DNA from 4 places in the Rhizobium rosettiformans genome. Region 3 is predicted to be linked to each of the others. Evidence: predicted binding sites of a transcription regulator. Region 3 holds the regulator's gene; each other region holds the start of a gene.
What was found. The regulator LexA, encoded in region 3, represses DNA repair genes until DNA is damaged. The targets are predictions, from matches to a motif close to TGTTCNNNNTGTGTTCNG.
Positions count from the first base shown of each region.

Region 1 (6,090 bases), 1.6 Mb from region 3:
GAGGCAGGCAAGCGACCCGGCGACGGCCGCGCGGCGCAGTGCGTCGCCGAAAGCAAGGCCTGCGTCGAGGCTTGCGGCAAAATAGCCGCAGAAGGTGTCGCCGGCGCCGACCGTATCGACCGGCACGATCTTCAGGCCCTTGGTCCGGTGCAGAGTGCCACCTTCGGCAGCGATCACGCCCTCGGCGCCGAGGGTGACGATCAGGATCTGACCGGTCTTGCCATGCATGTCGAGGAGGATCTGCTCCCGTTCTTCGCCCGTCACGTTGTCACGACCGACCAGTCGTTCGAATTCGGTCTCGTTGGCGATGACGATATCGGCAAGCGCCGCCAGAGCTTCTGTCTCCGGGATGAGGGGTGCGATGTTGAGCACCGTGCGGACGCCTCGGGCTTTCGCGCTCTCAAGTGCCGCCTTGACCGAGCCTGCCGGCACCTCCTGTTGCAACATCAGAATATCGCCATCCTGCATGCCCTCGACCGCGCTCTCGGCCTGCGCGGCGCTGACGGTACCATTGGCGGCGGGCACGACGGCAATCATGTTCTCGCCGTCGCCACCCACCAGGATGAGCGCGGTGCCGGTCGGACCGTCGACGCGGGCCACACCCAAGAGATCAGTCCCGGCCTTGTCGAGAAGATCAAGCGCCGGGCCCGCGAACTCGTCGCGCCCAACGGCACCGACCATGCGCACCTCAGCCCCGGCACGCCGGGCCGCCAGCGCTTGGTTCGCACCCTTGCCACCCGCAGCTGTCGCAAATCCCGTTCCGGCGACCGTTTCGCCCGGCTTCGGCAGCCTTGGCGTGGTGGCGACGAGGTCCATGTTAATGGAGCCGAAGACGGTGATCATGAGCGCGGGCCTCCCTGAATGCTCTAGGCTGTCGCGCTCTTTTGGACCGGGTCTCAGTCGTCGTCAACAACCCTGAGCTTGAGGAGACCCGTGCGGCTCTCGACGGCGCGGCTGGGCGCATCGTCGCCATCCTCTCGTCCGCCGGGTGTTTCGAATTCCATGGCTTCGATCTTGGCGCCGCGTTTTGCCAGCTTGTCCGAGGAGGTGATGATCATTTCGACATCCTTCTGGGCCGCGAGGAAGTGGCTTTGAAGCTTTCGCGTCCGGTCATCCAGGCGTCCAAGGTCCTCCATCAGGCGGATGACTTCGCCCTGGATCAGGTGCGCCTGCTCGCGCATGCGCTGGTCCTTCAGCACGGCCTGAATTACCTGAATGGAGAGCATCAGCAGCGATGGCGAAACAATTACCACCTTCTGCCGGTGCGCTTTCTGCACCACGCCTTCGAAGTTCTCGTGGATCTCAGCAAAGATCGATTCCGACGGCACGAACAGGAAGGCCATGTCCTGGGTCTCGCCGGGGATCAGGTACTTCTCCGAGATGTCGCGGATATGCACCTCCATATCCCGGCGGAACTGCTGCGACGCTGCTTTCTTCTGCTCCGGATTTTCCGTCTCCCGGATCACGTTCCAGGCTTCGAGGGGGAACTTCGCATCCACCACCAGTGGCGGCGAATTGTTCGGCATCCGGATGGTGCAGTCGGGGCGCGACCCATTCGACAGCGTCGTCTGGAACGCGTAGGCGCCCATCGGCAAGCCGTCGGCGACAATCGTCTCCATCCGCGATTGCCCGAAGGCGCCGCGCGTCTGCTTGTTGGACAGGATCGCCTGAAGGCCGACGACATCCTTGGCAAGCGACTGGATGTTGTTCTGCGCGGCATCGATCACCGCCAGTCGCTCCTGCAGCGTGCGCAGGTTGTCATGCGTCGACTTTGTCTGCTCGGTGATCGTCGTGCCCAGCCGATGCGTCATGCCGTCAAGCCGTTGGCTGATCGACTGATTGAGCTCGGCCTGGCGGCTGCCGAAGACCTCGGCCATGGTTGCAAGCCGCCCCTGCATTTCGGCCTGGGCTTTCAGCAGTTCTGCAAGCCGCGCTTCCGCAGCTTCGTCCCGCCGTGCCGTCTCCTCGCGCAATTCGGCGCGCAGACGTGCGGCCCGCATCGAAGCGATGACCATCACGACAACGGGCAGGAAAAACAGAGCAGCCGCGAGGCCGATGAGGAACGCGGGCTGAAGAGTGACTGAGCCAATGGTCACTGCCGGAATGTCGAGAAGGGTCATGCGCGTCATGATAGCTGATTCGGACCGCGAAAACAGATCAAAGAGTGAACGTACGTTTCCCTGCCGGGAAGTCACAGGTTGCTATAGCGAAAAAATACGCGCCTTCAGTATGTGACGATAATCAATCCTTCCCCGGAAATCTGGACGTTTTTCGTTCAGTGCGACCGCGATGCGCTCGCGAAGGCAAAAATATGCTCTCCCCCGACAACTGAACATTTACCATTTTAGAATTCCCTGAAGGTCGCTTATCAGCATTCGCTGATATTTTTGTGAACCAGAAGAGTGAAGTACCGGCCATGGCGTCGCAAACCGAAAATGCAGATCTGAAGAACCGTCTTCGCTTCCTGGGATTGGACGACAAGGGCAGGGATACTCTGCGAAGACTGGGGCCGCTGATCCGCAAGAATATCGGCGGTGCGCTCGAAATCTTCTACGACAAGATCCGCAAGGTTCCAGAGACCGCCGCTTTCTTCCGCAACGATGATCACATCAAGGGCGCCAAGAAGCGCCAGGAAGAACACTGGGGCATCGTCGGCACCGCAGACTATACGGACAGCTACGTCGAGGGTGTCACCAAGGTCGGCAAGGCCCATGCCCGCATCGGCCTGGAGCCGCGCTGGTATATCGGCGGTTATGCGCTCGTTCTCGAGCAGCTCGTGCATGCGGTCGTTCGCGAACGTTGGCCGAGCCGTTTCGGTCGGCGCAATTCCGAGCAGCTCGCCGAAGAGATCTCCGTTGTCGTCAAGGCTGCCTTGCTCGACATGGACTATTCCATCTCCGTCTATCTGGCGATCCTGGCCGAGCAGCGTCAGGCTGCGGAAGACGCCCGGCTGAAGGCGGAAGCCGAGCAGGCAACGGCGCTCGCAGCCCTGCGCGGCGCACTCGGCAAGCTGTCTGCCGGCGATCTTGAAGCTCGCCTGCCGAACGATCTGCCGGCCAATTTCGCGCAGATGGCCGAGGACTACAATGCGTCGGTCGATGCCCTGCGCGCGACGATCACGACCGTACGTCATTCTGCCGACGAAATCTTCAAGTCGACGACTGCGATTTCCGATGCCACCGATGATCTCGCCCAGCGCACCGAGCAGCAGGCGGCAGGTCTTGAGGAAAGCACTGCCGCGCTGCACGAGCTGACCCAGAATGTCACCCTGACCGCCGATGGCGCGAAGGAAGCTGCCACGGTTGTCGGCGCCGCCTTGACGGAAGCCCGCGTCTCCGAAGAGGTTGTCTCCCGCGCCGTCACCGCCATGGGGGCCATCGAGAAATCCTCCGACGAGATCTCCAAGATCATCGGCGTCATCGACGAGATTGCCTTCCAGACCAACCTTCTGGCGCTGAACGCCGGCGTCGAGGCTGCCCGTGCAGGTGAGGCCGGGCGTGGCTTCGCGGTCGTCGCGCAGGAAGTTCGTGAGCTTGCGCAGCGTTGCGCCAACGCCGCCCGCGAGATCAAAAACCTGATCTCGCAGAGCTCGACACAGGTCGAAGCCGGTGTCGGCCTCGTCAACAATGCTGGCGACGCGCTTGGCAAGATCATCGTCCGCATCGGCGAGATCAACGACATCGTCGGCAAGATCGCGCTTGCTGCAGCTGACCAGTCCGGCGGCCTGCGCGAGGTCAACACGTCGGTACAGTCGATGGATCAGATCACCCAGCGCAACGCCACTATGGTCGAGGAAAGCTCGGCCCAGACCGCGACGCTGATGGAAGAGGCAGGGCGCCTCGTTCAGGCGCTGCAAGGTTTCAAGACGAGCGGCAGCCGCACGCAGACCTCGAACCATGGCAGCAACTACCGCATGGCCTCTTAAACCGGACTCTGCCCCTCACGGTAGCGCGGAATGCGCGCTACCGTTTAGAAACTATTCAGCAAACCGTGGCAGTTCTGGTTGATAGCAGTCAAATCGAAAGTCCCTCATCGCATCATGACCTCGAACACTCAGAACGACCTCACCGAACGTCTTGAATTCCTGGAAATCGATCAGAAGACGCGCGGTACGCTCGCCGAGCTTCGCCCCACGATCAAGGATGTCCTGGGCGGGGCACTCGACAAGTTCTACGCCAAGATTTCGAAGACCGGAAAGACCGCCGCACATTTCCGCGATGGCGCCCATATGAATGGCGCAAAGAGCGCCCAGATCGGTCATTGGGACAAGGTCGCGAGCGGCAACTTCGATGAAAACTACGTGCGCGGGGTCACGGCGGTCGGCAAGGCCCATGCCCGTATCGGGCTCGAGCCGCGCTGGTATATCGGTGGCTACTCCATGCTGGTCGGCGAACTTCTGGCCGGCATCCTGGTCAAGCACTGGCCTTTCCCGTTCGGCAAACAGCATGCCGCCTCGCTCGCCGACAAGATGCGCGCCGTGGTGAAGGCCGCCATGCTCGACATGGACTATTCGATTTCCGTCTACCTGGAAGAGCTGGAAAGCCGGCGCCGGGCGCTCGAGGAAGAGCGTGCCCGTTTCGAGGCCGATCAGGCGATTGCCATGGAGCATCTGCGTCGTGGCCTGGAATCGCTGGCCCAGGGTGACTTCGAAGCTCGCATGACCACCGACCTGCCTGAGAACTTCAAGGAGATGGCAGGGTACTACAACGACACGGTCGATCGCCTGAACGTCTCCTTTGCCGCGATCCGCCGCGCCTCGGAAGGTATCCTGACCGGTACGGACGCGATCGCTCATGCGTCGGATGAACTTGCCAGCCGCACCACCCGTCAGGCAAGTGGCGTGCAGGAAAGCTCCACCGCCCTGCAGCAACTGTCCGTCAGCGTCAGCCAGACGGCCGCCAATGCCGAGCGCGCCTCGCAGGAAGTCCGCGATACGCAGCAGCAGGCGAAGACGTCAGGCACGGTTGTGTCGAAAGCGGTCTCCGCCATGGATGCGATCGAGAAGTCCTCGACCGAGATCTCCAAGATCATCGGCGTGATCGATGAAATTGCCTTCCAGACCAATCTGCTCGCGCTTAACGCCGGCGTCGAGGCAGCCCGCGCTGGCGATGCCGGCAAGGGCTTTGCCGTGGTCGCCCAGGAAGTCCGCCAGCTTGCCCAGCGCTCAGCCGATGCGGCGAAGGAAATCAAGCAGCTGATTTCCCAGAGCTCCGCCCAGGTGAAGGAAGGTGTCGGTCTTGTCACCGGCACCGGGGAAGCCCTGACCGACATCATCACGCGCATCGATGCGATCGACACCTTCGTCTCCGACATCGCGACCGCCGCCAAGGATCAGGCGATCGGTCTCAATGAAGTGAACCAGGCGACCCGCAACATGGACCTGCTCACCCATGAGAACAGCGACATGGTCGAGCGCACGTCGGACGAGACGCGCCGCCTGCGGACCGAGGTCGCTGGTCTGGTCGAGCAGTTGTCGCAGATCCGAACCCGTGGCGACGGCACCATGCCCGAGGCGCGCCAGGTCGGCGGCCGTCGAGCCGCCTGACCGGTTGTCAAACGGGAAGAGCCACGCGTTTTTTCCGTTTCCTCCGTGGGGAAGTTGCGCTAAGGGAGGCCATGACCATCAAGCCTCTCATCATCCTGCCCGATCCCCTGCTGCGTCAGGTATCCGCGCCCATCGAGCGCGTCGATGCCGAGCTCGAGCAGTTGATCGATGACATGCTCGAAACCATGTACGAAGCGCCGGGCATCGGCCTTGCCGCGATCCAGGTCGGCGTGCCGCGTCGGCTGCTCGTCATCGATCTCGCCAAGGAAGGCGAAGAGCCCGCGCCGCTCGTCTACATCAATCCGGAGATCCTCAAGAGCTCGGACGAACGCTCCGTCTACGAGGAAGGCTGCCTGTCGATCCCGGACTATTACGCCGAGGTTGAACGTCCGGCCTCGATCACGGTGAAGTCGATCGGCCGCGACGGCAAGGAAACAGTGACCGAGGCCGACGGCCTGCTCGCCACTTGCCTTCAGCATGAAATCGACCATCTCAATGGCGTACTTTTCATCGACCATATCTCCCGCCTGAAGCGTGAGATGGTG
Region 1 covers NZ_CP032405.1:1,831,615-1,837,704, forward strand. The annotation lists gene D4A92_RS08760 (ribokinase) at 1-843, opposite strand, end outside; gene D4A92_RS08765 (DNA recombination protein RmuC) at 897-2,120, opposite strand; gene D4A92_RS08770 (globin-coupled sensor protein) at 2,417-3,925, shown strand; gene D4A92_RS08775 (globin-coupled sensor protein) at 4,040-5,545, shown strand; gene def (peptide deformylase) at 5,617-6,090, shown strand, end outside.
Region 1: the regulator LexA is predicted to act here: its motif matches at 2,154-2,171, upstream of D4A92_RS08765 (DNA recombination protein RmuC).

Region 2 (6,090 bases), 1.7 Mb from region 3:
CCGTTCTCATCGAGCCGACATCCGGGAATACCGGCATTGCGCTTGCCTTTGCGGCGGCGGCCAAGGGTTATCGCCTGATCCTCACCATGCCCGAGACAATGTCGATCGAGCGCCGCAAGATGCTGGCCCTGCTCGGTGCCGAGCTTGTCCTGACCGAGGGCGCAAAGGGCATGAAGGGCGCCATTGCCAAGGCACAGGAACTGGCCGAGACCACGCAGGATGCAATCATCCCGCAACAGTTCGAGAACCCCGCCAATCCGGAAATCCATCGCAAGACGACAGCCGAGGAAATCTGGAACGACACCGACGGCCAGGTCGATATCTTCGTCTCCGGCATCGGTACGGGCGGCACCATCACCGGCACCGGCCAGGTGCTCAAGAGCCGCAAGCCCGAGATCAAGGTCGTCGCCGTCGAGCCGGCCGACAGCCCGGTTCTCTCCGGTGGCAATCCCGGCCCGCACAAGATCCAAGGGATCGGCGCGGGCTTTGCGCCAGCGATCCTGGATACCCATGTCTATGACGAGGTCATCACCGTGACCAATGACGAAGCTTTCGAAAATGCGCGTCTCGTTGCCCGCCTTGAAGGCGTGCCGGTCGGCATCTCCTCGGGTGCCGCGCTGACGGCGGCGATCAAGCTTGGCCAGCGTGAAGAAAATGCCGGCAAGACGATCGTCGTCATCATTCCGTCCTTTGCCGAGCGCTATCTGTCGACGGCGCTCTTTGCCGGTCTCGGCGAGTGAATTGATCTGATGGAACGCCGGGGCCTCTCCGGCGTTCTCCTTCCGATTGCGGGCGTCTCTTTACCGGGTTAGGGTGATTTCCGAAAGATTGAATGCATCTTCTGGGGGCACATGCGCGCATTCCTACAACGCCTGCCGGCCTTTGCATCCGTAGAAGACCGCCTGTCGCCGAGCAAACTCATCGCGACCTATGTTGCGAGCCTGATCGTCTTTGCTATCGCGCTTGCCGTACGCGCCTGGTTCGACCCCGTTCTGCCTGCTGGCTTTCCTTTCCTGACTTTCTTCCCCGCCGTCATCATTTGCGGCTTTGTCGTGGGGCTGCGCCAGGGGATTCTCGTCGCCGTCCTCTCCGGCCTGTCCGCCTGGTATTTCTTCATCAGCCCCGGCCGCTTTGACTTTTCGATGGGCACTCTGCTTGCCATGGGTCTCTACGTCTTCGTCGTGACGACCGAACTGACGATGATTTACCTGGTAACTCGGGCCTACCGGCAGGAAATCAGGACGCGGGAAGAAATCCAGCGGCTTGCCGAACAGCAGGAAGTCATGGCCCAGGAGCTGGACCACCGACTGAAGAACATTTTCGCGACCATCAATGCGATCATCAGCCTCTCCCTCAAGAATGCCTCAAGCGCCGATGAGCTCGCAGCGCGACTGCGTGACCGCTTGACCGCGCTCGGGCGGTCGAATCTCCTGTTGCGTGGTTTGCGGCAGGGAGAAGACGCCTCTCTCCAAGTCGTGGTTGACCAGGCGCTTGAACCCTTCGCAATTGTCGGAACTCCCCGCTTTACCGGGCATGGTCCGCGCGTCCCGATCGGCGGGCAGACCGTCGTCGTGCTCAGCCTGATCCTGCACGAGCTCGGCACCAATGCGGCAAAATACGGTGCCCTCAGCGTTGGCCATGGCCAGGTATCCCTGACCTGGGACATCGAAATGGCCCAAGACGGAACAGAGCAACTGGTCATGCGCTGGCGCGAAAGTGGCGGTCCACCGCCCCATGCGCCACAGCCGGGATCGGGCGGTTTCGGCTCCACCCTGATGAAACGCGTCATCGCTGGCGTGCGCGGCCAGACAGAGATCACCTATCCGGAGACCGGAGCTGAGGTGCGCCTCACGCTTCCGGTCGACATGCTTCGCCCGACGGCGTTGCCAGGCTAATTATCGCCTTCTCCTATCCCGACCCGTGCTTTCGACCCCTCCTCCTAAAGATCGCCGGTCACGCGGCGGCTGCCAGCCGTTCGGAGGCGATGCGGTAAGAGATCGCCTCGGCCAGATGGATCCGCCCGAGGGTTTCCACCCCATCGAGATCGGCAAGGGTCCGCGCCACCTTCAACACCCGGTGATAACCGCGCGCCGAAAAGCGGAATTTCTCCGCAGCATCGCGCAACAATTGCAGCCCCGAGGCATCCGGCTCGGCCAGCGTCTCGATCAGCGCCGTCGAGCAACGGGCATTGGTGCTGAAGGGCAGACCAAGGCGCTCGAAACGATCCCGCTGACGGGTGCGGGCCGAGGCGACGCGTTTCGCCACCTCCGCACTGCTTTCAGCCGCGCGAGGCCGGATCAGATCCGTGGCCGAGACGGCAGGCACGTCGATGCGGATGTCGATGCGGTCCATCAGGGGTCCCGAGATGCGGCCCTGATACTCGGTCTGGCAGCGGATGCCGCGCGCGCAGACATGGCCAGGCTCGCCCGCCATGCCACAACGGCAGGGGTTCATGGCCGCCACCAGCTGAAAGTCGGAGGGATAGGAGACCCGGTGGTTGGCGCGGGCAATGATACATTCGCCGGTTTCGAGCGGCTGGCGGAGTGCATCGAGCACGGGCGGCGCAAATTCCGGTAGTTCGTCGAGGAAGAGAATGCCGTGATGGGCAAGCGACGCCTCACCGGGTTTGGCCTTCAACCCGCCGCCGACAAGAGCCGCCATGGTGGCGGAGTGATGCGGCGTGCGGAAGGGTCGGCGATCGGAGAGCTTGCCGCCGGATAGCTGCCCCGCGATCGAATGGATCATAGAGACTTCGAGCAGTTCTGCCGCAGAGAGCGGCGGCAGGATCGACGGCAGGCGCGCAGCCAGCATCGACTTGCCCGAGCCTGGCGGGCCGACGAAGAGCAGATTATGCCCGCCCGCGGCTGCGACCTCCAGCGCCCGCTTGGCGCTTTCCTGACCCTTGATGTCGGCGAGATCCGGCAGGTTGGCCGCAAGCGCCCGGATCGATGGCTCCGGCCGAGAGAGCACTTGCGTGCCCCTGAAATGATTTGCCAGCGCGATCAGGCTGCGCGGGGCGAGAATATCGATCTCGCTGCCGGCCCAGGCGGCCTCGGCGCCGCTGTCGGCCGGGCAGATCAGCCCCTTGTCCATGGCGTTGGCGCTGATCGCCGCAGGCAGAGCCCCCGCGATCGGCGCGATCGTGCCGTCGAGATTGAGTTCGCCGATCACGAGAAAGCCCTGCAGTGCATCCCCCGGGATGGCGCCGAGAGCCGCCATCAGGCCAAGGGCAATTGGCAAATCGAAGTGCGATCCTTCCTTGGGCAAATCCGCAGGTGCGAGATTGACCGTCACCCGCTTGGCGGGGAGCGCCAGACCCGAGGCATGCAGCGCCGCCTGGACCCGTTCGCGGCTCTCGGCCACGGCCTTATCCGGCAGACCGACGATCTGCATGCCCGTCTTGCCGGGCGCGACCATGACCTGAACCTCGACGGGCACGCCTTCTATGCCCTGGAATGCAACCGTACTGACACGCGCTACCATTGCCCGCCCTCGCCGATCGATCTGAAGCCATCACTGCAACTTCATATTGCGTGTGACGACGGGAACAATCTCGCATAAGAAGCAATCGAGCGCAAGAACATTTGCGGAACATCTGCACCTGCAGATAGGCGCAGGGTTGCATCCGGTTGAACGACCGGAACGGCAACCGAACTTCCGAAAAGGATTCAGCGGGTTAGGCGCGCTTGCGTTCGATCGCATCCCAGAGGAGGGCTGCGATATCCGCACCGCCGAACTTCTTCACCTCACGAAGTCCAGTGGGCGACGTCACGTTGATTTCGGTCATGTAGTCGCCGATCACGTCGATGCCGACGAGCAGAAAGCCGCGCTCGCGGAGAGCAGGACCGATGCGGGCGCAGATTTCCCGCTCGCGCGCGGTAAGCTCGGTCGGCTCCGGCCTGCCGCCGGCATGCATGTTGGAGCGCGCATCGTGTTCGGCAGGAACGCGATTGATCGCGCCGACAGGCTCGCCATCGACGAGGATGATGCGCTTGTCGCCCTTGCGCACAGCCGGCAGGTAGCCTTGCGCGATGAAGGGTTCGCGGAACATCTGGCCGAACATTTCCATCAGCGAGGAGAAGTTGCGGTCGTCGCGGGTCGAGTGGAAGACGCCCGCGCCGCCATTGCCGTAAAGCGGCTTCAAAATGATGTCGCCCTGCTCTTCCCGGAACCGGGCGATCTCGGCGGGATCCTTGCTTATGAGCGTTGGCGGCATCAGGTCGGCGAATTCGGTAACGAAGATCTTCTCGGGTGAATTGCGCACCCAGGCCGGGTCGTTGACGACGAGCGTCTTCGGATGGATGCGCTCGAGCAGATGCGTCGAAGTGATGTAGGCCATGTCGAATGGCGGATCCTGACGCAGGAGGATGACATCCATGGTCGAGAGATCGACGCGTTCCAGCGCGCCGAGGGTGTAGTGGTCACCCTTGACGTCGCGCAGTTCCATCGGCTCGACGGTTGCGAAAACCTTACCATCGCGCATCGAGAGCCGGTCAGGCGTGTAGTGGAAGAGCTTGTAGCCGCGGTTCTGGGCCTCGATGCTCATGGCGAAGGTGCTATCGCCCGCGATGTTGATCGTGGATACGTGATCCATCTGGACGGCGACGTTTCTGATATTGGCCATGAGCTATCCCCTGCGATTGCCCAGCAGATTTAGGCGGCGCGCCGCGCGAAGGCAACGCCGCCGACCTTGAATTTTGCTGAAGCGATGGTGAAGCCCGGAACGCTCAGGCGAAGACCCGCTCGGTCTCCTGCGCGACCGGCTGCCTATCCGAAGGCGGCAGACCCGCGTTCAGCCGGCGCCCGGTATCGGCGGAGAAGACATGCAGCTTGGACGGGGAGATGCGCAGCGAAAGACGTTCGCGCAACTCGACATGCGAGGCGACGACCGCCGTCATCGGCTGACCTGCGACCAGACCATGGACCAGACGCTGAGCGCCGAGTTCCTCGACATAGTCGATTGCCAGCGAAAACTGCGCATCGTTCTCATGCGTCAGAACGAGATCCTCGGCGCGCATTCCAAGACGGACCGGACCGTCCGACCAAGCACCGTCCACGGGAAGCACGACATCCGCGAAGTGAAGCTGTCCGCCTTCGATGCGGGCATCCACGAGGTTCATGGCCGGGGAGCCGATGAAGCTCGCGACGAAGGTGGAGGCAGGACGGTTGTAGACTTCGAGCGGCGTGCCGATCTGCTCGATGCGGCCACCGTTCAGGACCACCAAGCGATCGGCAAGCGTCATCGCTTCCAGCTGGTCATGGGTGACGTAGATCGCGGTCGTCTTCAGCCGCTTCTGCAGCTTGCGGATTTCGCCGCGCATGGTGACGCGCAGCTTGGCGTCGAGATTGGAGAGCGGCTCGTCGAAGAGGAAGACGGCCGGCTTGCGGACAATGGCGCGGCCCATGGCGACGCGCTGGCGCTGGCCGCCCGAAAGTGCGCGCGGCTTGCGCTCGAGATATTTCTCGATCTCCAGCATTTTCGCGGCTTCCGCGACGCGCTCGGCAATTTCCGTTTTCGGTGTGCCCCGGTTCTTCAGGCCGTAGGCGAGATTGTCGTAGACGGTCATGTGCGGATAGAGCGCATAGTTCTGGAAGACCATGGCGATGTCGCGATCGGCTGGCTCGACCTCGTTGACCACCCGGTCGCCGATCAAGATCGTGCCTTGGGAGATTTCCTCCAGACCCGCCACCATACGCAGAAGCGTGGACTTGCCACAGCCGGAGGGGCCGACGAGGACGATGAACTCGCCGTCCTCGATCTGGATGTCGACGGTATCGACGGCCTTGGCGCCGCCCTTGTCGTAGATCTTGCAGACTTCGTTGATGTCGATGGACGCCATGGTCGGCACTCCCTTTACTTGTCGGTTTCGGTGAGGCCCTTGATGAACCAGCTCTGGAACACCACCACCACGATGACGGGTGGCAGCAGTGCGAGCACGGCCATGGCAAAGGCTTCGTTGTAGTCGGGGATCTGCGATCCGACCCAGACCTGCAGGATCTGCTTGATGCCGCGCATCAGCGTGTAGAAGCGCTCGTCGGTGGTCATCAGCATGGGCCAGAGATACTGGTTCCAGCCATAGACGAACATGA
Region 2 covers NZ_CP032405.1:1,758,963-1,765,052, reverse strand. The annotation lists gene cysK (cysteine synthase A) at 1-740, shown strand, start outside; gene D4A92_RS08420 (sensor histidine kinase) at 852-1,895, shown strand; gene D4A92_RS08415 (YifB family Mg chelatase-like AAA ATPase) at 1,954-3,483, opposite strand; gene gshB (glutathione synthase) at 3,677-4,624, opposite strand; gene D4A92_RS08405 (sn-glycerol-3-phosphate import ATP-binding protein UgpC) at 4,728-5,840, opposite strand; gene ugpE (sn-glycerol-3-phosphate ABC transporter permease UgpE) at 5,855-6,090, opposite strand, start outside.
Region 2: the regulator LexA is predicted to act here: its motif matches at 3,577-3,594, upstream of D4A92_RS08415 (YifB family Mg chelatase-like AAA ATPase).

Region 3 (6,090 bases):
GCCTCCAGACAGTCTTCCCGACTACCGACGGCCAGCGGCTCCAAATAGGTGTCATCGGCGAAGAAAACGCAGGCATTCTCGGTGCCGAAAGGGTGGCGGGCATCCGCCGCGACGGTGAATCCGAGGTGAGTGAGCCGCTCGCGGGCGGTTTCGAGATCGGTGATCGGCAATACGAGATGATCGATAGCGCGGGGTGAGGAAATGGAATTGGACATGTTTGCTCTCGGTTTCTGCATCAATTCTGAGAATTGGACGCCTGAATGGAAAGGCCTTCGACCGCCTGCCGCAAGGCATCGATCTGCTCGCGGGTTTCGCGCAGTTCCTTTAACACCTGCTCGTCGATCTTGTGATGCAGGGCCAAGACTTCGATCTCCGCCTTGAGATTGATCTCGTAGTCCTTCGCCGCCATGAAGCGATCGCGCTCCGCCTGCCGGTTCTGGCTCATCATGATGATCGGCGCCTGGACGGCGGCAAGCATCGACAGGATCAAGTTCAGGAAGATGAACGGATAGGGATCGAGCGCACCTGTTGCAAGAATCACCGTGTTGAGGATGACCCAGGCGACCAAAAACAGCATGAAGCCGATGATGAATCCCCAGGAGCCGCCGACCCGTGCAATGCCGTCTGCGAGCCGCTGACCGAAGGTCGCATGGGCCAAAAAGTCCTCGCCGGCATTGGTCGACACCGTGCGGCGCTCCCGCGCCCGCTTCAGCACCTTTTGCTCTGCTGACGAAAGATCAGATGACAACTTCCCCAGAACGAGTTTCTCAATATCCTTCAACATATACAGCACCCTCGAAGGCGGTTTTGCCCGATCCCGGACCAGATCTGCACTCAGCACTGCAGCACGTCAAAATCGGACGGTTTCAATACCCTTGCAGGCGGCTATCGCATTTTCTCACCGGCTCTTCACGAAAATTTATACCCTTGCGGAACACAACTGGAACATATAGTGTCTGTTCTGTATTTGTTTCACTCCGAGGGCACCGCATATGCTGACGCGCAAGCAACAGGAACTGCTTCTCTTCATCCATGAACGGATGAAGGAATCGGGTGTCCCGCCGTCCTTCGACGAGATGAAGGATGCGCTGGACCTCGCATCGAAATCCGGGATCCACCGCCTGATCACTGCGCTCGAGGAGCGCGGCTTCATCCGACGCTTGCCGAACCGGGCGCGTGCCTTGGAGGTCATCAAGCTTCCGGAAGCCTATTCGCCGAGCATCCAGCCGCGCCGCGGCTTTGCACCGAGCGTGATCGAGGGCAGTCTCGGCAAGACGCCACCGGCGCCAGCGCTGACCAAGCCGCCGGTCGAGGACAACGGTTCGTCTGTCTCCGTGCCGGTCATGGGCCGGATTGCAGCCGGTGTGCCGATTTCAGCGATTCAGAACAACACTCATGACATCACGGTACCGGCTGAGATGATCGGCGCGGGCGATCACTATGCACTTGAGGTCAAGGGCGATTCGATGATCGAGGCCGGTATTCTTGACGGCGATACGGTCATCATCCGCAATGCCTCTAACGCCAATCCCGGTGACATCATCGTGGCGCTCGTCGACGACGAGGAGGCGACACTCAAACGCTTCCGCCGCCGCGGTGCATCGATTGCACTGGAAGCCGCCAATCCGGCATACGAAACCCGCATCTTCCCTCCGGATCGCGTGAAGATCCAGGGCAAGCTGGTGGGCCTCATTCGCCGCTATCACTGATCAGCATCGGTCTCCAGCTTTGGTCGGACAGTGCCAGTTGGACCCGCAAATTCATGCGTGCTTTCGGAAGAGGCTGTTCGCCAGTCGTAGAGACGGTGCGCCGTCCATGGCCTGGAGGGTCCGTCGAGCGCGGACCTGACCGTCATGGCTTGCGAGGTGGCGGCTAGGCCCGCGATCTCGAGGGAGCCGGTTGCGCGCTGGCTCGCCTCCGAAATCAGGAGCGCGCCAGAGCGGCAGGCTTTGACGCGTGTGCGCGCCGACAGAACGACGATATCAGCGCGGTCGCAGGCTGTTCCGATGAGATCCGGGCGTTCCAGCGTCAGCAGCGTGTTGCCGTTCTCCAGTCTGATGGCACAGGCCTGCTTGACACAGGTGAACTGTTCTCTGCCGGCGGCCTTGAGTAGGCTGTCAAATACAGCCTCTGCCAGTTTGCTCTGCTCCTCCGACAGGGTTTGCCCAGTACGCCGGTCTGGCGCCGGTGGCAGGGGTACCGTGTCGAGCATGACCGGATGCCTTGGCTCATCGATACCGAGCACCGGCCGCCATTGATCGAAGATGAAGGCTGCCGGGCGGGCTCGGTTGATGGCAATGATGGACGTGTCGCCACTTGCCACCCGAATCGCGACCAACCGTGCGTCCTCGCTGACCATCAGTTCGCCACCCGGGGAACGTGGAGCAAGGAAGGCAGCAGCGAGCGTTGCGACGATGAGAGCCGTGCCGACATGCCTGATCGGGGTTCTGAGGAGCATCAGCAAGAGCATGCCGGCGATTGCGCCGGGCATGAACCATGATGGCAGACGCGGGAAGACGTAGCCGCCGCCCCAGCCGGAGACGGTGTGAGCGACAATGAGCACCATTTCCAGGCCCTTACCCATGATCCAGAAGAATGGGCCGTCGAGGCCAAATGGCATGAGCAGCATGGCAATGAAGCCGGACGGCATCACGACCAGCGAGATCAGCGGCATGGCGGCGAGGTTTGCCTCGAGTCCATGGGTCGACAGCCGGTGAAAATGGCTGATGGCAAAGACGGCGGTCGAGACCCCGCCGATGAACGATGTCGCCAGGGTGCCGCCGACGAACTTGGCAAACCCGGCAGCAATCCGCATGGCAAGCGAGCGGGCACGAGGCAGGATCGCGCGCGGTCGCGCCCGCCACCCCGCGTAACCGGCAATCAGGGCTGCAGTCGCCGCGAAAGACATCTGGAAACTAGGCCCCATCACCGTCGAGGGCTGGACCGCGAGGATCGCGGTTGCCGCAAGTGCCAGATTGTGGAGGCTGACAGCCGGGCGGTCGAAGAGGACGGCTCCGAGCATGACCGCCGTCATCAGATAGGCCCGCAACGCGGTGACTTGGTAGCCGGATATAAGCACATAGCCGGTCGTCGCCAGAAGCGCGCCGGCGGCTGCGATCTTCTTCACCGGATAACGGTGGGCAAAAGTCGGCATGAGGCTCAGAAGCCCTCGCAATCCGACGAAGAAAATGCCGGCGGCAAGCGCCATGTTGAGGCCCGAGATCGCGGTGATATGGGCGAGGCCCGAGACGCGCAGCGCCTCCGTCGCCTCTTCCGACATCGATCTGCGTTCGCCGGTAATGATCGCAGCAGCGAAGGCGCCGGGATCTCCGGGCAGTATGCTGCGAATGCGGCTTGAAATGCGATCCCGGAGCGAGAACAGGGACGCGTCGAAGCGATCCCACAGACCTTTCTCCGCCAATGAAGCGGAGGTTTTGGCCTGGGGCGGACCGAGGAAGAAGCCGACAGCGCCGATGCCGGCGAAGTAGCTTTGGAAGCTAAAGTCGTTCAATCCCGGCAAAGCCGGACCTGAAGGTGGTGAGAGACGGGCGCGACCGCTCAATTGCTCGCCGATGGCAGCTGGCACATGCTTGCTTCGGGCCAGAAGGGACACGCGTGCCGGCGACCGTCGGATGCTCGGCTCTGCGGTCTGGATCACGCGCAACACGTAACGCCATTCACCGCCCGCCCCCTCCTCCCGTCGCTCGACAAGCCCGGTGACCGTGGTGACAAGTGGCTGATCAAGGATCACGGTGGACGCTCGCCTTGTCTCCCATTCGGCCATCAGCATGCCGAGAAGGATCAGGCACAAACTCCACAGGACCACATGCGCCACGGTGTCGCGTATCGCCCGCGAAAGCGCGAAAGCCAGGCAAGCAAGGAGCAGTCCGAGGACCAAGGCCGGCGGTGGTTGGCCAACGGAAAACCAGATTGCAGCACCGGCGCCGAGCCAGACGGGCACGAAGAGGAAAAAATGCCCGTGCCGACTTTCGTCTGAGACGTCCTGTCGAACCTGCCTGAGAATGCGATGCAAAACAGCGCGAGCGGCGACAGCACGGCCGATCGTCGATAAACCGGGTGTTGCGCGTTTTTCGAGTGGTCGAGGCAAGTCTCGCCGGACCAGTACATCACCGGACCGGAGGCGCCCTTCCCCCTGAATTTCCGCAGTTTCTCCCATCAGCCACACCCGGCCGGATCGCCCCCATATGCCGACAGAATAAGCGAAATCCGTCAGCAATCAATGCGTGCAACGAATCGTGTTTTTGCCGCCTATTCGGGCTTCAAACGATTAGAACCGTTCGGTTCGATTGTTGCTGTTTTCGCGACGCACAATTTGCCCTTTGGATAGCTTGGCATTAACTTCGGTATCATATAGCTACATCACACGCTTAACCGATGGCGGCTTTTTTCAAGACGCCTTCCCGCCAATTCCGGAGGATCAGCATGACGGACAAAAGCGCTTCTTTGAAACTCGGTGACAAGACGGTCGACCTGAGCGTCAAGGCCGGCACGATCGGCCCTGACGTCATCGACATCGGCGCCCTTTACAAGCACACGGGCACGTTCACCTACGATCCGGGCTTCACGTCCACGGCATCCTGCGAGTCCAAGATCACCTATATCGACGGGGACGAAGGCACGCTTCTGCATCGCGGCTACCCGATCGAACAGCTTGCTGAAAAGGGCGACTTCCTCGAGGTCTGCTACCTGCTGCTCTACGGCGAATTGCCGACGGCTGCGCAGAAGAAGGACTTCGACTATCGCGTTACGCACCACACCATGGTGCATGAGCAGATGAGCAAGTTCTTCTCCGGCTATCGCCGTGACGCCCATCCGATGGCGGTCATGGTCGGCACGGTCGGCGCGCTCTCCGCCTTCTACCACGACTCGACCGACATCACCGATCCGCATCAGCGCATGGTCGCTTCGCTGCGCATGATCGCCAAGATGCCGACGATCGCGGCCATGGCCTACAAGTATCACGTCGGCCAGCCCTTCGTTTACCCGAAGAACGATCTCGATTATGCGTCTAACTTCCTGCGCATGTGCTTTGCCGTGCCCTGCGAAGAGTACCAGGTGAACCCGGTTCTGGCGCGCGCCATGGACCGCATTTTCATCCTCCATGCCGATCACGAGCAGAACGCCTCGACCTCGACCGTGCGTCTCGCCGGCTCTTCAGGCGCCAATCCGTTCGCCTGCATCGCGGCCGGCATCGCGTGCCTTTGGGGCCCTGCCCATGGCGGCGCCAACGAGGCTGCCTTGAACATGTTGCAGGAAATCGGCTCGGTTGACCGCATTCCGGAATATATCGCCAAGGCCAAGGACAAGAACGATCCGTTCCGTCTGATGGGCTTCGGCCACCGGGTCTACAAGAACTACGACCCGCGCGCCAAGATCATGCAGAAGACCATGTACGAAGTCCTCGAAGCGACAGGCCATGCCGATGATCCGCTGATGAAGGTAGCACTCGAGCTCGAAAAGATCGCGCTCAACGACCCCTACTTCATCGACAAGAAGCTCTACCCGAACGTCGACTTCTATTCGGGCATCACGCTGCGTGCGCTCGGCTTCCCGACGACCATGTTCACCGTTCTTTTCGCGCTCGCGCGCACCGTCGGCTGGATCGCGCAGTGGAACGAGATGATCGAGGATCCGCAGCAGCGCATCGGTCGTCCGCGTCAGCTCTATACCGGTGAGCCGAAGCGCGATTACAAGGCGCTCTCGGAGCGCTGAGACTTTCTTCCATCTTCGAGTATCGAGAAGGCCGGCTTTGTCCGGCCTTCTTTCGTTCTGCGCGGGCCGACTGCGTCCCTTATCGAAGGCAGCGATCAAACTCCCCGTGATGGTCGCGCATTTCGCCGTCCGATGCCTTCAATTCCACGGAGCTTTGTTCTAAGGAAGTCAACCTGCTTCGTCCCCGACGAAGATTTACAATGAGGTTTATGCGTCCCGATGCTCGTCTTCTTGAGAAAAGCTTCCCGAACCCTGTTCGCCAAGATCTTGCTTCTGCTGCTCGTCCTGTCCTTTGGCGTCTGGGGCGTTTCAGCTTCGCTATTCAGCAACACGTCAGACACTGTCGTTGCGGTTGGC
Region 3 covers NZ_CP032405.1:3,477,136-3,483,225, reverse strand. The annotation lists gene D4A92_RS17145 (VOC family protein) at 1-215, opposite strand, end outside; gene D4A92_RS17140 (DUF1003 domain-containing protein) at 236-784, opposite strand; gene lexA (transcriptional repressor LexA) at 993-1,709, shown strand; gene D4A92_RS17130 (ComEC/Rec2 family competence protein) at 1,703-3,961, opposite strand; gene gltA (citrate synthase) at 4,444-5,733, shown strand; gene D4A92_RS17120 (peptidylprolyl isomerase) at 5,953-6,090, shown strand, end outside.

Region 4 (6,090 bases), 350 kb from region 3:
CATGCTCGGCGTAGCGACGCTGATCATCGTCATGGCCGTGATGAACGGCTTCCGCACCGAACTCGTCTCGCGCATTCTCGGCATCAATGGCCACATGGTGGTCCAGGCCGTTGACCAGCCGCTGAGTGACTATGCAGGCTTGGCCGAGCGTTTCGCCGCCGTTCCGGGCGTCACCATGGCACTGCCGCTGGTGGAGGGGCAGACGCTCGCTTCGGGTCGTGAGGGTGCCGGCACAGGCGCCCTGGTGCGCGGCATTCGCCCCGATGATCTGACGAAGCTGTCGGTCGTTTCATCCAATATCCGCTCCGGCGACCTGGTTGGTTTTGCAACCGGCGAGGGCGTTCTCATTGGCTCGCGCATGGCGGCCCAGCTGGGGCTTTCGGCGGGAGACACGATCACTCTGGTCTCTCCCGAAGGCGATGTGACGCCGCTTGGCGTCAATCCGCGGGTGAAGTCCTATCCGGTCTCGGCCATCTTCGAAATCGGCATGTCGGAATATGACGCCTCGATCATCTACATGCCGCTCGAAGAATCGCAGATCTATTTCAATGTCGAAGGCATTGTTCAGTCGATCGAGCTCTTCATCTCCAATCCGGATGCCGTGGACGAGCTGCGTCCGTTGATAGAGGAAGCCGCTGGCCGCCAGATTTTCCTGACCGACTGGCGCCAGCGCAACCAGACCTTCTTCTCGGCGCTCCAGGTCGAGCGCAACGTCATGTTCATGATCCTGACGCTGATCGTGCTTGTCGCGGCGCTGAACATCATTTCCGGTCTGATCATGCTGGTGAAGGACAAGGCAAGCGACATTGCCATCCTGCGCACCATGGGCGCGACATCGGGCGCGATCATGCGCATCTTCTTCATGACGGGTGCTGCGATCGGCACGGCAGGAACTCTGGCAGGTGTCGTGCTCGGCGTGATCGTCTGCCTGAACATCGAAAGCATCCGCCAGTTCTTCTCCTGGGTCTCCGGAACGATGATCTTCGATCCCGAACTCTATTTCCTGAGCCAGCTTCCCGCGGACATGAACGCCAGTGAGACCGTATCGGTTATCATCATGGCGCTCAGCCTGTCCTTTATGGCCACCATCTTCCCGGCCTGGCGGGCCTCGCGCCTGGATCCCGTCCAGGCTCTGCGTTACGAATGAGGATGCCGAAATCAATGGCAAAAGACGTGGTTCTCTCGCTTGCCGGCATCGATCGCCACTATGGCCAGGGCGAAACCGTACTCTCGATCCTGAAAGGTGCGGACTTCACCTTGCGCACCGGCGAGACCGTGGCGCTGGTCGCCCCTTCGGGTACGGGCAAGTCGACGCTTCTGCATGTTGCCGGGCTTCTGGAGCATCCCGACGGCGGCGAAGTGACCGTTGGCGGCGTTGCCTGCCAGGAACTGGGCGACGAGCAGCGAACGGCCATTCGCCGCAAGTCGATCGGCTTCGTCTACCAGTTCCATCATCTGCTGCCGGAATTCTCCGCGCTGGAAAACGTGATGATGCCGCAGCTGATCGCCGGACTCACCAAGCCAGAGGCGGCCGAACGCGCCAAGCAACTTCTGGATTACATGCGTGTCGGTCATCGCGCCGATCACCGCCCGGCCGAACTCTCCGGCGGCGAACAGCAGCGCGTGGCGATTGCCCGCGCAGTCGCCAACGCCCCTCTGGTGCTGCTTGCCGACGAACCGACCGGCAACCTCGATCCCGAAACGGCAAGCTATGTCTTCTCGGCGCTCGAAGCGCTGGTCCGTCAGTCCGGTCTCTCGGCCATGATCGCGACCCACAATCACGACATTGCCCGCCGGATGGACCGCTGCGTTACCTTGGTCGACGGCAAGGTCGTCGAACTCGTCGTCTGATCTCAGCCCGCTTTCTTCTCCTTTTTCCTGATGTCCCTGCGCCTCTGTGGAATTTGTTCCACCGAGGCTGCGGTTTTTTTGGGTTGACATTGGAACAAGAGAAGAACAAAATAAAAACATAAAGGGACAAGGAGACAGAAATGACCGAAATTCTTCGTGACGTTGCTGCATTTGCCTCGATGGCGGTTTTCGTATCCAGCATGGCTTTGCTGATGATGGCGCTCTGACATTTTGGGGCGGCAAAGCTGGTGACCAAGGCCTTGCCGCCCGACTTACTTCTGGACTTCGTGAGCCTGAAAGCCGAAAATCCCGACCGATTCAGAAATCAAGGAATGAAGCGGTATGGGCGAGGACAGCGTCGACAGAAAGGCGTCCGGTGGAGTGGGTGACGGTCCGGGTTTCGTGCATCTGCGCGTGCATTCCGCTTATTCGCTGCTCGAGGGCGCGCTGCCGCTGAAGAAGATCCTCGGCAAGGCTGTCGCCGACGACCAGCCGGCGATCGCGATCACCGACACCAACAATCTCTTCGTCGCGCTCGAGTTTTCGCAAAAGGCGCTCGGTGATGGCATCCAACCGATCATCGGCTGCCAGTTGTCGATCGACATGGAGGATTCGACCGGCGAGAAGCGTGGCGGCAACGGTCATATGCCCGATCTGCCGGCCGTCGTCGTTCTGGCATCGGATGCCGAAGGCTATGAGCGCCTCGTCGATCTCGTCAGCCGCGCCTATCTCGGCGGCGACGCGGGTCAGCCGACCCATGTAAAGCTCTCCTGGCTCGAAGAGAGCGGCACCGAAGGCCTGATCCTGTTGACGGGCGCCGGTGGCGGGCCAATCGATCGTATGCTCAAAGATGGTCACAAGGCCCAGGCCGAGAGCCGTCTGCTTGCCTTGAAGCGTCTGTTCGGCGACCGCCTCTATGTCGAATTGCAGCGGCATGGTGAGTATGATCGTACGCATGAGCGGCGCATGGTCCAGCTCGCCTATGAGCATGACCTGCCGCTGGTCGCGACCAACGAGGCCTTTTTCCCGGCCCGCGACGACTACGATGCCCATGATGCGCTGATGGCTGTGGCCCACAATGCCATCGTATCGAACGACGACCGCTTCCGCCTGACCCCGGACCACTATCTGAAGAGCCGGGCGGACATGATGAAGCTCTTCGCCGACCTGCCGGAGGCGCTTCAGAATTCCGTCGAGATCGCCCGCCGCTGCTCTTTCGTGCTCGATACCCGAAAGCCCATCCTGCCGCGCTTCACCGGTGGCAGCGATGATCCGGAGGAAGCCGAACGGGAAGAAGCACTCGAACTGCGCCGCCAGGCGGTCGAGGGTCTTGACCAGCGTCTGGCAGCCCTCGGCATGGCGCCGGGCTATGAGGAAAAGGAATACCGCGACCGGCTGGAGTTCGAGCTTTCGGTCATCGAACGCATGAAGTTTCCAGGCTACTTCCTGATCGTTTCGGACTTCATCAAATGGGCAAAGCAGCATGACATCCCGGTCGGCCCGGGCCGTGGTTCGGGTGCGGGCTCGCTCGTTGCCTATGCGCTGACCATCACCGACGTCGATCCCTTGCGCTTCTCGCTGCTCTTCGAACGCTTCCTCAATCCGGAACGCGTCTCGATGCCCGACTTCGACATCGACTTTTGCCAGGAGCGCCGCGAAGAAGTCATTCGCTACGTGCAGCGCAAATATGGTCGCGAGCAGGTGGGCCAGATCATCACCTTCGGATCGCTGCAGGCGCGTGCAGCGCTCCGCGACGTCGGCCGCGTGCTCGAAATGCCCTATGGCCAGGTCGACAAGATCTGCAAGCTGGTCCCGAACAATCCGGCCAATCCGACGCCGCTCTCCAAGGCGATCGAGGAGGAGCCCAAGCTCCAGGAGGCCGCTGAAGAAGAGCCTGTCGTTGCGCGCCTGCTGGAGATCGCCCAGAAAATCGAAGGCCTTTACCGCCACGCCTCGACGCATGCCGCCGGTATCGTCATCGGTGACCGCCCGCTGTCGAAGCTGGTGCCGATGTATCGCGATCCACGCTCCGACATGCCGGTCACCCAATTCAACATGAAATGGGTCGAACAGGCCGGCCTCGTGAAGTTCGACTTCCTCGGCCTGAAGACGCTGACGGTGCTGAAGACGGCCGTCGACTTCGTCGAGGAGCAGCGCGGTATCAAGGTCGACCTCGCCGCCATCCCGCTGGATGACACCTTGACCTACGAGATGCTCTCGCGCGGTGAAACGGTCGGCGTGTTCCAGGTGGAAAGTGCCGGCATGCGCAAGGCCCTGATCGGCATGCGCCCCGACTGCATCGAGGACATCATCGCGCTCGTGGCCCTCTATCGCCCGGGCCCGATGGAAAACATCCCCGTCTACAATGCCCGCAAGCATGGCGAGGAGGAGATCGCCTCGATCCATCCGAAGATCGACTACCTGCTGAAGGAAACCCAGGGCGTTATCGTTTACCAGGAACAGGTCATGCAGATCGCGCAGGTCCTGTCGGGTTATTCGCTCGGCGAAGCAGACCTTCTGCGCCGCGCCATGGGTAAGAAGATCAAGGCGGAAATGGACCAGCAGTCGGTCCGTTTCGTCGATGGCGCAATGAAGAACGGTGTCTCGAAGCCGCAGGCCAACAACATCTTCGAGCTGCTGGCCAAATTCGCCAACTACGGCTTCAATAAGTCGCACGCTGCAGCCTACGCCATCGTCTCCTATCAGACGGCCTATATGAAGGCGCATTATCCGGTCGAGTTCCTCGCCGCATCGATGACGCTCGATATGTCGAACACCGAAAAGCTGGTCGACTTTCGTCAGGATGCCGGCCGCCTCGGCATCGAAGTCGTGCCGCCTTCTGTCCAGACCTCCTACCGTCACTTCCAGACCGGGCCGAACCGCATCTACTATGCGCTCGCCGCCCTCAAGGGTGTCGGCGAAGGCGCCGTCGATCACATCGTCGAGGTGCGCGGCGACAAGCCCTTCGACAGCATGGAGGATTTCTGCCTCAGGATCGACCCGAAGCAGATCAATCGCCGTGTTTTCGAAAGCCTGATTGCCGCCGGCGCCTTCGACTGCTTCGGTCGCGACCGTGCGGAACTCGTCGGCAGCATCGATCGCATCATGGGTTATGCCCAGCGCGCCCAGGAAAATGCCGTCAGCGGCCAGTCCGACATGTTCGGCTCCGGCGGTGCAAGCGGCCCTGAGCGGATCGCTTTTGCCCCATATACGCCCTGGCTTTCCTCCGAAAAGCTGATGCGTGAATTCCAGGTGCTCGGCTTCTACCTGTCTGCCCACCCGCTCGACGCTTACCGAGACTTGCTCGACAAGCTGCGCGTCCAGAATTTCGCGGATTTCTCGGTGGCCGTAAAGCAGGGCGCCTCCGCCGGCCGCCTCGCCGGCACCGTCATCTCGCGCCAGGAGCGCAAGACCCGCACCGGCAACAAGATGGGCATCATTACCTTCTCGGATGCCTCTGGCCAGTATGAAGCGGTTCTCTTCTCTGAAGGCCTCAACCAGTATCGCGACCTTCTGGAAGCGGGGAAATCGCTGGTGCTGACAGTTCAGGCGGAAGAGCGGCCCGAGGGCATCGGATTGCGCATCCAGACGGCGCAGTCGCTGGAAGAACAGTCGATCCGCATGCAGAAGGCGATGCGCGTCTTCGTCCGGGATTCCGGTCCCTTGCGCGCTGTCGCCGCACATCTGAACGCAAGGGGCGACGGGCTCGTCTCCTTCATCGTGATCAAGGACGAAGGCCAGCGCGAAATCGAGGTGGAACTGACCGAACGCTTCCGAATCTCCCCCGAGATCGCCGCCGCCATGCGCTCGACCCCCGGCGTCCTCGACGTCGAACTGGTTTAATTGTCAGGCCCGCGGCTTGGCCCGGGTCACTGTGATGAAATCCGTCCCGTCGCCGGTCTCCGGGCCGATGCCGGTATCCGAGATTGTGATCGAGGATCCCTCGCTCAGCATGGTTTCGATGCGGGCGCGCACGTCGTCCGGGATGACGATGCGCGAAAGCGCTGCCTCGGCCGAGAAGATCGACTTGTCGTCCGCCGGGGTGACGATGCCAAGACGCTTCTGCGTCGATGCAGGAAGATGGTCATCCAGCGTCACGCCACGCCATTCGGCCTTGCGCTTGTAGCGATCGACCGCAGTCGCTTCGATGAAATGGGTGCCAAGCGCCTTCTCTGGCTCCCGGATATTGACGGGGGCTGAAACGAGTGGCGTGAATTTCTGCCGGATCATCAACTGGCC
Region 4 covers NZ_CP032405.1:3,122,861-3,128,950, forward strand. The annotation lists gene D4A92_RS15250 (lipoprotein-releasing ABC transporter permease subunit) at 1-1,147, shown strand, start outside; gene D4A92_RS15255 (ABC transporter ATP-binding protein) at 1,162-1,851, shown strand; gene dnaE (DNA polymerase III subunit alpha) at 2,194-5,694, shown strand; gene D4A92_RS15265 (L,D-transpeptidase family protein) at 5,698-6,090, opposite strand, start outside.
Region 4: the regulator LexA is predicted to act here: its motif matches at 1,942-1,959, upstream of dnaE (DNA polymerase III subunit alpha).